DNA from 3 places in the Pseudomonas sp. PB3P13 genome. Region 2 is predicted to be linked to each of the others. Evidence: riboswitches for the same ligand, from Rfam matches in the RefSeq annotation. Region 2 holds a riboswitch; each other region holds the start of a gene.
What was found. A riboswitch is a leader RNA that binds a small molecule or an ion and turns the genes downstream of it on or off. The one in region 2 is predicted to bind cobalamin.
Positions count from the first base shown of each region.

Region 1 (4,369 bases), 500 kb from region 2:
CCATCAGCTTCACCACTTCACGCAGCGGTGCACTGACGCACACATTTTCCGTCGGTTTGATGCGCCGATAACGCGATTCCTCAAACGCGAGAATATCCTCGATTCCTTCGACCAGCGCCTTGTCGTGCAAGCCTTTGATCCAGTCGAGCGCCATGTGGAAAGCCCCCGAAGGGCTGGATGCGGTTAACCGGTCCCGGTCGATCACATAAGGTTCGCTGGTCACGTGCGTGGATCTGGAAATTTCCGCCAGTGCCGGACGATGCTCGGGATGAATCGCACAGCGATAGCCATCGAGTACACCCGCGCTGCCGAGAAACCACGCGCCGTTCCACAGGCCCGCCAGGATCACGCCCTGTTCGGCGGCCGCACGTATCAACTGATTGAGCTCGTCGCTCGCGTTCAGTTCGGTTCGGTAGCCGCCGCAGATCACCAGCAGATCCAATGCATGGATCGCAGCCGTATCGACGCGCCCGTCGGGGCGGATCACCAGACCGAGGTCGCTGATGACCTCCCGGTCATGCAGGCCGAAGGTGCGTGATGAGAACAGCCCCGGGCGCAGCAGATTGGCCGTGACAATGGTGTCCAGCGCCTGAGTGAATGCGGGCAGCGAGAAATGCTCCAGCAGCAGGAACCCGGTCCGGGTCATGCGGCCCGGCTCGGCAGAATGTTCATTCAGATAGCGGAGGTTTTTGCCCTTCATGCCACCGCTAAATTGACGTCTTTCAATCAAGGTGCGACTCACTCGGCTACATTGACGGACCTGGCTTCAGGCACGCGGCTGAAACGCCATGCTAACCGTAGATCTCCGACAAATATATCAATCCTGGTTCATGACGCCCGCAATGACCCGGATTGTCCGCACTGGCTGGGCAAGACCCGGGCGGCGCTGATCAAGGATCAGTTGCACGGTCAGGCACTGATCCGTGCGTCCGGCGAGCTGTGCACCATCGGCCGCTGACGCCATGCCTTCGATATCGTGCCACCACCAGAAAATTCCGGACCATTGCGGCGCTTGATCGACTACCATGCCTGCTGCCGGTTCCCCAACGGGATTAATAGGGAATCCGAGGTGCCTTGCCAGGCATCAAACGGAACTGCCCCCGCAACTGTAGATGCCGAGCCTGCTCCTGAACTGCCACTGGGATGATTCCCGGGAAGGCTGGAGCCAGGCGACGACGCATCAGTCAGGAAACCTGCCGGCCAAGCAAATCACTAACCGGCGGGGTGTCCGGGAAGGACATCCTTGCGCCCGGTGTTTGAGCTACAACGGCAGCGATCAACGATGTGTTTCCAGTCCGTACCCTGCTCCCTGTACGGTCACCGGAGATTGCGTCATGCGGCTGTCGCGCCTTGCCACCCTCGTCACTGCCTTGGGATTTTCCACCCTCGCCCATGCAGCCCCGACTCAGTATCCCCTGACGGTTGAAAACTGCGGCAGCACGCTGACCTTTACCCAGGCGCCAAGCCGCGCCGTGACCATCGGCCAGGCCGGCACCGAAATGCTCTACGCCCTGGGCCTGAGTGACAAGGTGGTCGGTACGTCGCTGTGGTTCAACAATGTGTTGGCCCGATATCAACCCGTCAACGAGGGCATCGAACGTCTGGCCGATAACGAGCCGAGCTTCGAGGCAGTGATCGGCAAGCGACCGCAACTGGTTGCCGTGGAGCTGGAATGGATGGTCGGGCCACAAGGCGCGGTCGGCACCCGTGAGCAGTTTCATGAGATGAACATTGCGACCTACCTGATGCCTTCCGATTGCGAAGCCAAGGACAATCTGGTCGGCGCCGACGGCACGCGGCTCGAAGCGTTCCGGGTCGACAGCCTCTACAAAAGCATCAACCAGCTGGCTCAGGTGTTTGACGTGCAGGCGCGCGGTCAGCAACTGGTCGCCGGGCTCAAGGCCAGCTTGGCAAAGTCGGTGGCGACCGCCGCGCAGAACAAGGATTTGCGCCACACCAGCGCCCTGTTCTGGTTCTCCAGCGCCAGCCTCGACATCGACCCTTACGTCGCCGGCCACAAGGGCATTCCCGAGTTCATGCTCAACACCCTGGGTGTGCGCAACGTGGTGACGTCCGACGAAGAATGGCCGACGGTGGGCTGGGAAACCATTGCCAAGGCTAACCCGACCTTTCTGGTGATCGCGCGGATGGACCGCCGTCGCTTCCCTGCCGACGACCACCTGAAAAAACTCGAATTCCTGCGCAGCGATCCAGTGACCCGCAACATGGACGCGGTGAAAAACAACCGCATCATCATTCTCGATGCGATGGCCATGCAGGCCAGCGTGCGCCTGTTCGACGGTCTGGAAACCCTGGCGACGGCCATCCACGGCTACAACCTGGGGCAATGACCGCTATGCTGATTCGCACAGCCCTCGCGGCGCTGACCTTACTGACGGCCGTTATTGCCGGCGTGGCCATTGGTGAAACCGTCATTGAACCGGGCGTGGTGTTTCAGGTGCTCGCGAACAAACTGTGGGCCGCCGGCTACGTGCTCGACCCGATCGATGAAGGCATCGTCTGGAACTACCGCCTGACCCGCGCCCTGGTCGCCGCTGCCTGCGGCGCCGGGCTGGCAACCTGCGGGGTGATTTTGCAATCGTTGCTGCGCAACCCCTTGGCCGATCCATACCTGCTCGGTATTTCCGCCGGCGCCTCGACGGGGGCGGTGTTGGTGGCGCTGTCCGGTTTGGGTGCCGGGCTGGTTTCGCTGTCGGTTGGCGCGTTTGCCGGCGCGGTGGCGGCATTCGCGGTGGTGGTGTTGCTGGCGCGGGCCAGTGGTGCGCCGGGACGGACCGGGCAGATTATTTTGGCGGGTATCGCCGGCTCGCAATTGTTCAATGCACTGACCGCTTTTCTGATCACCAAATCGGCCAGTTCCGAACAGGCCCGCGGCATCATGTTCTGGTTATTGGGCAATCTCAGCGGCGTGCGTTGGCCATCGGTGTGGCTGGCGGTGCCGGTGGCGCTGATCGGTTTTCTGATTTGCCTGTGGCACCGCCGTGCACTGGACGCGTTCACCTTCGGCGCCGACTCGGCGGCTTCGCTGGGCATTGCGGTGCGCCCGGTGCAGTTTCTGTTGATCAGTTGCGCGGCGCTGGTGACGGCGGTGATGGTCTCGATTGTCGGTTCCATCGGGTTCGTCGGGCTGGTCATTCCCCACGCAGCGCGGCTGTTGCTGGGCACCCGGCACGCCCGTCTGCTGCCGGCCAGTGCGCTGGGCGGTGCGGTGTTTCTGATTGCCGCCGACATCCTGTCGCGCACGCTGATCAAAGGTCAGGTCATCCCGGTTGGCGTTATCACGGCGCTGGTCGGCGCACCGGTGTTTGCCGTGATCCTGGTCGGCCGGAGAAATGCCCGATGAACGCCGTCCAGCCTGTTGTCGACACAGTGCTGCGGTGCGAAGGCCTGGGCTTTAATGTGCGCGATGCCCGCTTGCTGCAAGACATCCACCTGGATGTGCGGCGTGGCGAAACCCTGGGAATCGTCGGGCCCAATGGCTCGGGAAAATCCACACTGCTGAAATTGCTGGCCGGTGTGCGCGCACCCGGACGGGGCGCCATCTACCTCAATGGCCAGGCCTTGAAAACAGTGGCGCGGCGAGCGATTGCGCAAACCCTCGCAGTCGTCGAGCAACAGGCGGATACGCTGGACGCCATCAGCGTATTCGACGCCGTCGCCCTCGGTCGAACACCCTGGTTATCAGCCTTGCGCCCGTGGTCGAGCGAGGATGACGCCATCGTTCGGCAGGCGCTGCGCGATGTCGATGCGGCTCACCTCGAAAGACGCACCTGGCATAGCTTGTCCGGTGGCGAGCGTCAACGCGTGCACATCGCCCGCGCGCTGGCCCAGCGTCCGCAGATTCTGCTGCTCGACGAGCCGACCAATCACCTGGATATCCAGCATCAACTGGCAATTCTGCACGTCGTGCAGTCGTTACCGGTGACCACGCTGATTGCCTTGCATGACCTGAATCAGGCGTTGAGTTGCGATCGTCTGGCGGTGCTGGAACGCGGGCGTCTGGTCGCCCTGGGCCAGCCACTGGACGTGCTGACGCCGCAGCGTTTGCGCGAAACCTTTGGCGTGCAGGCGCACTACCTGCTCGACCCGTTCGACGGCGCGCGGATTCTGCGGATGGCCGGCCTGAAGCCGGTGTTGAAGTGAACAGCGCTGCCCTCCCCCTCGCGGGAGAAGGCAGGCACTCATCTCAGGAGTGATTGATGTCCCGGTCCTTGGTTTCCGGCAGGAAGAAGATCCCGAGCACCGCCGTCATCAACGCGATCACAATCGGGTACCACAAGCCGTAGTAGATATCACCCGTGGCGGCGACCATTGCGAACGCCACCGTCGGCAGGAATCCGCCGAACCA
Region 1 is NZ_CM142702.1:3,370,228-3,374,596, forward strand. It holds gene ACYZT1_RS15545 (GlxA family transcriptional regulator) at 1-700, opposite strand, end outside; partial or broken gene ACYZT1_RS15550 (chorismate mutase) at 839-958, shown strand; cobalamin riboswitch at 1,022-1,215, shown strand; gene ACYZT1_RS15555 (ABC transporter substrate-binding protein) at 1,335-2,351, shown strand; gene ACYZT1_RS15560 (FecCD family ABC transporter permease) at 2,348-3,364, shown strand; gene ACYZT1_RS15565 (ABC transporter ATP-binding protein) at 3,361-4,164, shown strand; gene ACYZT1_RS15570 (MFS transporter) at 4,208-4,369, opposite strand, start outside.
Region 1: it holds a riboswitch for cobalamin, as region 2 does, so the genes downstream of both, ACYZT1_RS15555 (ABC transporter substrate-binding protein) here and cobW (cobalamin biosynthesis protein CobW) in region 2, are expected to answer to the same signal.

Region 2 (4,369 bases):
GCTCGTCTGTGGCGAGGGGGCTTGCCCCCGTTGGGCTGCGAAGCAGCCCCATTCTTTTCGCCAGCCAATGCCCGCCAGCAGATCATGCGACGGCTTCGCCGCCGAACGGGGGCAAGCCCCCTCGCCACAGGAAGCGGTCTTACCACAAAGGTGTGTTTTGCTTATGGCCTGAAAAGGTGCGCATGCCCGACGCGGTACAGCGACGATTCGCTGAACTGATCACTGCCCAGCACCCGACCCACCAGGATCAACGCCGTGCGGCGGAACCCTTTGGCTTTTACCTTTGCCGCAATGTCGGCAAGGGTTCCCACCACCCAATCCTGATCCGGCCAGGTTGCCCGATGAACCACCGCGATGGGGCAGTCCGCGCCATAGTGCGGCAGCAATTCGAGCAGAATCTTATCAAGGTGATTGATCCCCAGATGGATCGCCATGGTCGCGCCATGCTGCGCCAGACGGCCCAACTCCTCACCGGCCGGCATGGCCGTCTTGTCGGCGTACCGCGTCAGAATCACGCTTTGCGACACGTCCGGCAGCGTCAGCTCAGCCCCCAGCAGCGCCGCACACGCGGCGGTGGCGGTAACGCCGGGAATGATCTCGAACGGAATGTCGAGCTCGCGCAAGTAACGTATCTGTTCGCCGATGGCGCCGTACAGACCCGGATCGCCGGAGTGTACGCGGGCGACGTTGTGACCTTGGGCATGCGCGCTCTTGATCAGCTCAATGATCTGTTCCAGGTGCAGCTCGGCGCTGTTGACCACTTGTTCAGCCTGATGACCTTCGAGTACCGCCGCCGGTACCAGCGAGCCAGCGTAAATGATCACTGGGCAACTTCGGATCAGCCGCTGGCCTTTGACGGTAATCAATTCCGGATCGCCGGGACCTGCGCCAATGAAATAGACGGTCATCGTCGGTTCCTGTCAAAAAGAGGGCGGCAGCGCTTCAGATGAAGAACGCTCATGATCAAAAAGCGGATTTTCAGGTTTTTTAAGCGGCGCCTGCCAGGGCGAGCGTGGCTTGTGCGTATTTTTGCCGGCAAATCAGCAGCTTCGCCGGAGCCTGAGTCAGCTGTTCGGCCAAGGCGAGCGCTGCACTTTCCGCTACGCCGTAGCAGCCAGTACGCTCGAACGCGATCTGTGAACGGTGACTGAGTTGCAGTTGGTAGCCGGCCAACTGTTCGCTACTGAAAGACATCAAGGGCAACCCCAGTTGCTCGGCCAGTTCGATCAGGCCCGCTTCCTCACGCTTCAAATCGATAGTGGCCAACGCCTTGATCTGATGAAGCCCGATCTGGTGCGCTTGCAAGGCCTGATCCAGCAGTGCCCGCAATGTGCTGAGCGGGCAGCCGCGCTGGCAGCCCAGGCCGACCACTAATGTCGGCGCCGCGCCGGCATTTGTCATGTGTCGTACGGACCCGCGCTGTTGCGGCGGAACAACCCTGCGCTGATCAAGCCCAAGGCCAGCCAGAACGCGACATTGGTGAGTTGTGATGCAATTTTAAACTGCGTTTCCAGCGTTTTGGGGGCGAGCATCGAATGCACCTCCGGCTGCGGCGCGCCGATCACATGCGGTACGGCAAGGATCGCCACGCCGAGGATTTTCATCAGCCAGTGACGGCTGAACACAATGAACGCGATGCCAACTGCCGTGGACGCAGCGGTGCCGATCCACCAGACCTGGCGCTGGGCCAGATCGGCTGCGGCCGTGCCCGGCAATTCCGGTGGCAGGCCCAGGGTCGGCGCGAGCACGAAGGTGGCATAACCGGCCAGCCCCCAGAGCAGACCCTGGGCGGTTTGGGTTGGCGCGCGCAGGGTATAAAGACCGGCGAGCATCAACGCGAAACCGACAGCGACCACCAGGTTGCCACCGGTGGTGGACAGCACGCGCTGCCAGCCGTCTTCCGGTTCCCAGGCTTGGGCGTCGTGAGTGTGTGCGGCAGCACCGGCAGTGTGTTCGTGCAATTCAACAGCAGCCGGTTCGGATTTTTCGTACGTCTCGGCCTGGGTAATCAGTGGCGAAACCCAGAAACTTTGCAGAAGAGTCAGCAACAGGGCCGCCAGCAGTCCGGAAAAACCTGCGGTTTGCGCAATACGCTTGATCATGTCAGCAGGTCTCAATGGCACGGAAAGGCAGCGCTGTGGCGGGTATCGTGGGCGGCGTTGTGCACGGCCTGGATGTGCGAGAAACCGGCGAAATACACCAGAGAGATGCCAAGGATCGATGCGCAAAGGGCAGCGGCCAGGCGTTGGGTCAGGGTTGTGGTGGTGCTTTTCCCGGCAGTGCTGCCGGTGCTGCTGATGATCGACATGGCGCATCCCTCTGGGCTGTCAGCGGGTGAATGGAGCGCATGAAAAACCCCGCGAATCAGGCACGCAGAGGCTCGAACAGCGCCCGCCCACCGCGGGTTTGTCATTCGGCGAGCGTGATGCTCACCGTGTGCTGCGGGCCGGTCTCCGGGCTCACGAGGGGTTTGGCGTCAACCGGAACCTGCAAGCATCACCTTCCCATGCCGACTATCCGGCACAGTGGATTTGACGCTTCGCTCGCTTACCGTTGCGGGGGCAGCACCGGACTGACATGGCTCTGAGTAAAGCACATGATTCACCGGTTTCCCGTTTCACCCTGTAAGGGCACCCGTAACTAGGCGTGTAGGAGAGCATGGGCGGGGGTTGGGCGTCAATTGGCATGGGTTCTCATCTTTGTGGCGAGGGGGCTTGCCCCCGTTGGGTTGCGAAGCGACCCCATCATTCTTCCAGACATACCGCGCAAGCAGGTCTGACGACGGCTTCGCCGCCGAACGGGGGCAAGCCCCCTCGCCACAGGAAAATCCTCATCACAGGCAAGCCCTTCAATACAGGCAAGTCCCCTGACCACAATCGTCGGCGACCACTCCCGAACATTGACCCGCCCCAAGACCATGCGTAGCCTTGCGTGTTCGAGGTTCTTCGGCGGCTGCCGAAGCTAAGAAGGGAACGCGGTCAATGCCGCGGCTGCCCCCGCAACTGTGAACGGTGCTGTTTGCTGCCACGCCACTGCAGGTCCTGTCCAACGGATCCGCGGGAAGGCGCAGCGAACGCTGGGCCCAACGCCCGGCACACCGTCAGCCAGGAGACCTGCCTCGATACAGATTCTCACTACAACCGGGCGGGGTGATCCGGTGGCGAACTCTTCCGCGCGCGTGCGTCGCTGCGATTGTCGTCCCGTATGCCCGCCACCTTGCGTTAGGGCATCCGATGAAAACACTGGCCAAACTTCCCGTCACCATCGTCACCGGTTTCCTCGGCTCGGGCAAAACCACCTTGCTGCGGCACATGCTCGACAACGCCCATGGCCGCCGCATTGCGGTGATCGTCAACGAGTTTGGCGAACTGGGCATTGATGGCGAAATCCTCAAGCAATGTTCCATCGGCTGCACCGAAGAAGAAGCCAACGGCCGTGTCTATGAACTGGCCAACGGCTGCCTGTGCTGCACCGTTCAGGAAGAATTCTTCCCGGTCATGCGGGAGCTGGTCGCCCGTCGCGGCGACCTTGACCACATCCTCATCGAGACCTCCGGTCTGGCCCTGCCCAAACCCTTGGTGCAAGCGTTCCAGTGGCCGGAAATCCGTAGCGCCTGCACGGTGGACGCGGTAATCACCGTGGTCGACAGCCCGGCCGTGGCCGCCGGTACTTTCGCGGCGTTCCCGGATCAAGTCGATGCCCAGCGCAAACTCGACCCTAATCTGGACCACGAATCGCCGCTGCATGAATTGTTCGCTGATCAACTGGCGAGCGCCGACCTGGTCATCCTCAACAAGGCCGACCTGATCAGCCCTCAAGACCTCGCCCGCGTGCGCCTGGAAGTTGCCGAAGAATTGCCGCCCGCCGTCAAAGTCATCGAAGCCAGCAGCGGCCGCGTGCCACTGGACGTACTGATCGGCCTCGGCGCCGGTTCTGAGGAGCACATCGACAGCCGCCACAGCCATCACGATCATCACCATGTAGGCGAAGACGATCACGATCACGACGCCTTCGACTCCATCTCGATCGAACTGCCGCAAGCCGACGAAAGCCTGCTGCTGGATGCGCTGACGCAACTGGTGGTCAAACACGGCATCCTGCGCGTGAAAGGCTTTGCGGCGATTGCGAACAAACCGATGCGCTTGCTGATTCAGGGCGTGGGCACGCGGTTCGACAAGCATTTCGACCGCCAGTGGGGCGCCGACGAAGTGCGCACCACGCGCCTGGTGCTGATCGGTCAGGAACTCGACGCCGCCTTGCTTGAAGCGCAACTGCGCGCTGCGCTCAGCGTTTAAGCCATGCACCTGCTCAGGACCCAACCCGGCGGCTTTGTCTCGGATGACAACATAGCCGACCTTGGCCAGACGCC
Region 2 is NZ_CM142702.1:2,869,706-2,874,074, forward strand. It holds gene cobM (precorrin-4 C(11)-methyltransferase) at 162-908, opposite strand; gene ACYZT1_RS13305 (cobalamin biosynthesis protein) at 988-1,401, opposite strand; gene ACYZT1_RS13310 (CbtA family protein) at 1,398-2,102, opposite strand; gene ACYZT1_RS13315 (CbtB domain-containing protein) at 2,114-2,308, opposite strand; cobalamin riboswitch at 2,428-2,653, opposite strand; cobalamin riboswitch at 2,922-3,135, shown strand; gene cobW (cobalamin biosynthesis protein CobW) at 3,234-4,295, shown strand; gene cobN (cobaltochelatase subunit CobN) at 4,299-4,369, shown strand, end outside.

Region 3 (4,369 bases), 820 kb from region 2:
CGCTTCGTCATGCGCAACCGCAATCCGCACGCCGGTCAGTAAGGGCTCGACAGCGATGACGTCTGGCGCAGCGAATTTCACCGCCGGTGGCAGCGCGACTTCGCAACTGCTGGCCAATGCGTTGGCGGCCGCATCGAGGCGCGCATCCAGATCGTTCAATTCGCTGGCCTGGACCAGACCGAGATGGCGACTGGGCAATTCGATCCCTGTCTCCCGGGACAACGCGCCGTACCAGCGCAAACCTTCGGTCAGGCTGCCTTCGAGCAACTGCGCGTGGCGCAGGGTGCCGACGCGATTGGCCAGGACGCCGGCGAACGGCAAGTCCGGCTGATATTTCGCCAGGCCCAGCGCCAGGGCACCGAATGTCTGCGCCATAGCCGTACCGTCAATAACCGCGAGTACCGGCACACCGAAGTGCCGCGCCAGGTCGGCGCTGGACGGCGTACCGTCAAACAGCCCCATGACCCCTTCGATCAGAATCAGGTCGGCTTCGGCGGCGGCTTCCCACAACAGCCGACGACTGTCCTGCTCACCGACCATCCACAGGTCCAGTTGATACACCGGCGCACCGCTGGCACGTTCGAGAATCATCGGGTCGAGAAAGTCCGGGCCGCATTTGAACACGCGAACCTTGCGCCCCTGATGACGGTGCAATCGGGCCAGCGCGGCGGTGACGGTGGTCTTGCCCTGACCGGAGGCCGGCGCGGCAATCAGTACCGCCGGGCAATGACGTGGCTGATTCACAGCTCGACGCCCTTCTGCGCTTTGATCCCGGCCTGGAAAGCATGCTTGATCATGCCCATTTCGGTCACGGTGTCGGCCAGTTCAATCATCTCCGGTTTGGCGCCACGACCGGTGACCACCACGTGCTGCATCGGCGGCCGTGCTTGCAGGTCGCTGAGGACTTGATCGAGATCGAGGTAACCGTGCTTCAGCGCGATGTTCAATTCATCGAGCACCACCAGGCCAATCGACGGATCGCGCAGCAGTTGGCGAGAGACTTCCCACGCGGCTTCGGCAGCGGCGATGTCACGCTGGCGGTCCTGGGTTTCCCAGGTGAAGCCCTCGCCCATCACATGAAACCGCACCTGCTCCGGGAAGCGCCGAAAGAACAATTCTTCGCCCGTGCTGTTGCGCCCCTTGATGAACTGCACCACGCCGCATTGCATGCCGTGACCCATCGACCGGGCGAGCATGCCGAACGCCGAACTGCTTTTGCCTTTGCCATTGCCGGTCAATACCAGCAGCAAGCCGCATTCGTTCGGGGAGTTGGCGATGCGTTCGTCGATCACGGCTTTTTTGCGCAACATGCGCGCCAGATGACGTTCGTCACGATCAGGGGAATCGGTCATGGGGAGCTCTCCGTTGAGACTGGATAACGGCGGGCAGGCACAAGAATAGACGGCAAAAAGCCTGGCATCGCCCACCGTGATGCCGCTGGATGAATCAGGCCGGTCTCCGGGCTCATGAGCGGCGTTTGCCAGACTGCGCGCCTTCCCATGCCGGTTTCGACACAGTGGCTCAAGACGCAGTGTTCACTCATTTACCGTTGCGGGGGCAGCGCCGGGATTGTGCAGCGCACTCACCGGTTTCCCTGTTTCACTCCGTCGGCCATGGCCACAGAGCACCTGAAACAAGCGGCGAAGGTTAGAGGGTTGGGGGTGGAGCGTCAATTGAAGCCGGGAGGCAACGGGCTAAAAAACTGCCCCCGGCCCATCTGCTGTCGCCGATCTTGTGCCACACTTCAAGCAGTGATATCAAAGAGCCACATCTACCCCATTACAATAACAAGGGTGAGCCACATGCAAGGCATGATCATCAGCAATCCAAAACTGGAATTCCTGCGCCCGGCGCTCGAACGCTGGTTCGATTGCATCGACCGTTTCAACGCCGTGCGCGGCGATAACGACACGCCGTACTGGCATGACGAAAAAGCCAACCTCAGCGTGCTTTCAGCTGCTGCGTGGATGGCGGAAATGGTCACGCTGCAGCAAACACCCACCCGTAAACAGCACGAAGAAGGTGAGCGCAACGCTCGCGCCGACTTGCTGATCGCCACGGGCGAAGAGCGCGCCTACCTTCAAGCGTCACAACGCTGGCCTAAGGTCAACAGCCTGAACCTGACGCAGGCACTGGCCGATATCACCAGCGACGCAAGGAAAATCAGCTACGCCAGCGACCTGAAACTCGGCTGTCTTTTCGTCGCACCGCAAAAATCCCAGCACAGCGCCACCCCGGAAGAACTCCAGGACATGCTCGACGATTTGCAAAAAGAACACACCTGCGCCGTCGCCTGGTATTTCCCCTACGCCTACCGCAAGTTGCACAACGAGGCCGGCAACTATCACCCCGGCATTGCGCTGTTGCTCAAGGAAGCGCGAGGCTGATCGGTTGAACCATCGCGGGTTTGCGCTTCTCTATTGATCAGGTCACTGCATTCATAGGGAAGATCAGCATGCGCAAGCCCCAGCTCGCTCTCGTCATCGCACTCGCCGGAGGGCTCGCGGCCTGTGGTGAAACTTCTACCTTGCAGGTGTCCGACGGCACTGGCCCGTCACCGAAATTGCCGGAACCGAACAAGACGTTGATACCGACGGTGAACATCGCTCCAGCGATCGGCTGGCCCGCAGGTGCCAAGCCCGTCCCGGCAGCCGGAACACAAGTGGCGGCGTTTGCCGAAGGCCTGGATCACCCGCGCTGGCTCTACGTGCTGCCCAACGGTGACGTGCTGGTGGCCGAAACCAATGCACCGCCCAAGCCTGACGACAGCAAAGGCATCAAGGGCTGGATCACCGAGAAAGTCATGGGACGCGCCGGTGCCGGCGTGCCCAGTCCCAACCGAATCTCACTGCTGCGCGATGCCGATCACGATGGCGTTGCCGAAACCCACACGGTGTTTTTGGAAAACCTCAATTCACCTTTTGGCATGACGCTGGTCGGTACGGACTTGTACGTCGCGGACACGGATCGCTTGCTGCGGTTCCATTACCAGGCTGGCGAAACGGCGATCAAGTCGCAGCCAATCAAAGTCGTCGACTTGCCGGGCGGCACCCTGAATCATCACTGGACCAAGAATGTCATCGCCAGCAAGGATGGCAGCAAGTTGTACGTGACCGTGGGCTCCAACAGCAACGTCGGCGAGAACGGCATGGATCAGGAGGAAGGTCGTGCGGCGATTTGGGAAGTCGATCGCGCCACGGGCAACCATCGGATTTTCGCTTCGGGCATTCGTAACCCGAATGGCCTGGCGTGGGAGCCACAAAGCGGCGCATTGTGGACGGCGGTCAACGAACGGGACGAAATCGGCAGCGACCTGGTTCCGGACTACATCACCTCGGTGAAAGACGGCGGATTCTACGGCTGGCCTTACAGCTATTACGGCCAGCATGTGGATGTGCGTGTGACACCGCAAAATCCGGACCTGGTGGCCAAAGCGATCGCCCCGGACTATGCGGTTGGCCCGCACACGGCGTCGCTGGGTTTGACGTTTGCTGAAGGCAATTCGCTGCCGGCGCAGTTCAAGGAAGGCGCTTTCATCGGCCAGCATGGCTCGTGGAACCGCAAGCCGCACAGTGGCTACAAAGTGATATTCGTGCCGTTCGGCGGGGGTAAACCGACTGGACAACCGATCGATGTGCTGACGGGCTTCCTCAATGACGAGGAAAAGGCCATGGGCCGGCCGGTGGGCGTAGTGATTGATCAGCAGGGCGGGCTGCTGGTCGCGGATGATGTGGGTAACAAGGTGTGGCGGGTGTCGGCGGCTAAGTAACTTGGTTTGCGCCACACCATAAAACCCTGTCGCAGCTGGATTCTAAAGGCTGTACTCACTGTGGGAGCTGGCCTGCCAGCGATGGCGTCAGTAGCGCGCCATCGATGCCAGCAGTCAGTCCGCTATCGGGGAGTATCAGATTTTTTGTGTGCGGGCCGGTAATGGCCTGCCGTCAGGCAGGCCGTATTTTTACCAGGTCGGCCTGATAAATCTGTCTCCGTACAGAATTGCAAATTGATTCATTGCACTCTTCCAGTCGTGCGCCGCGCTGCCCCAATTGGCGGTGATGTTTTGTAGTGCCAGCCAGATCAGCTTGGTTGCCGCATCGTCGGTTGGGAAGTGCCCGCGGGTCTTGATGATCTTGCGTAGCTGAGCGTTGATGCTCTCGATTGCGTTGGTTGTGTAGATCACTTTTCGAATGGCGGGCGGGAAGACGAAGAATGGAATTACTCGATCCCAAGCGCGCCGCCAGGCTGCCACTACCGTCGGATACTGCTTGCCCCATGGACCGTTTTCAAAAGCATCCAGCGCCTGTTCGGCCGCTTCGGCGGTGACTGCCTGATAGACCGGCTTGAGCGCTTTGGCCAGTTCCCGGCGCTT
Region 3 is NZ_CM142702.1:3,685,780-3,690,148, forward strand. It holds gene ACYZT1_RS16970 (cobyrinate a,c-diamide synthase) at 1-744, opposite strand, end outside; gene cobO (cob(I)yrinic acid a,c-diamide adenosyltransferase) at 741-1,352, opposite strand; cobalamin riboswitch at 1,433-1,647, opposite strand; gene ACYZT1_RS16980 (hypothetical protein) at 1,803-2,387, shown strand; gene ACYZT1_RS16985 (PQQ-dependent sugar dehydrogenase) at 2,456-3,769, shown strand; gene ACYZT1_RS16990 (IS256 family transposase) at 3,959-4,369, opposite strand, start outside.
Region 3: it holds a riboswitch for cobalamin, as region 2 does, so the genes downstream of both, cobO (cob(I)yrinic acid a,c-diamide adenosyltransferase) here and cobW (cobalamin biosynthesis protein CobW) in region 2, are expected to answer to the same signal.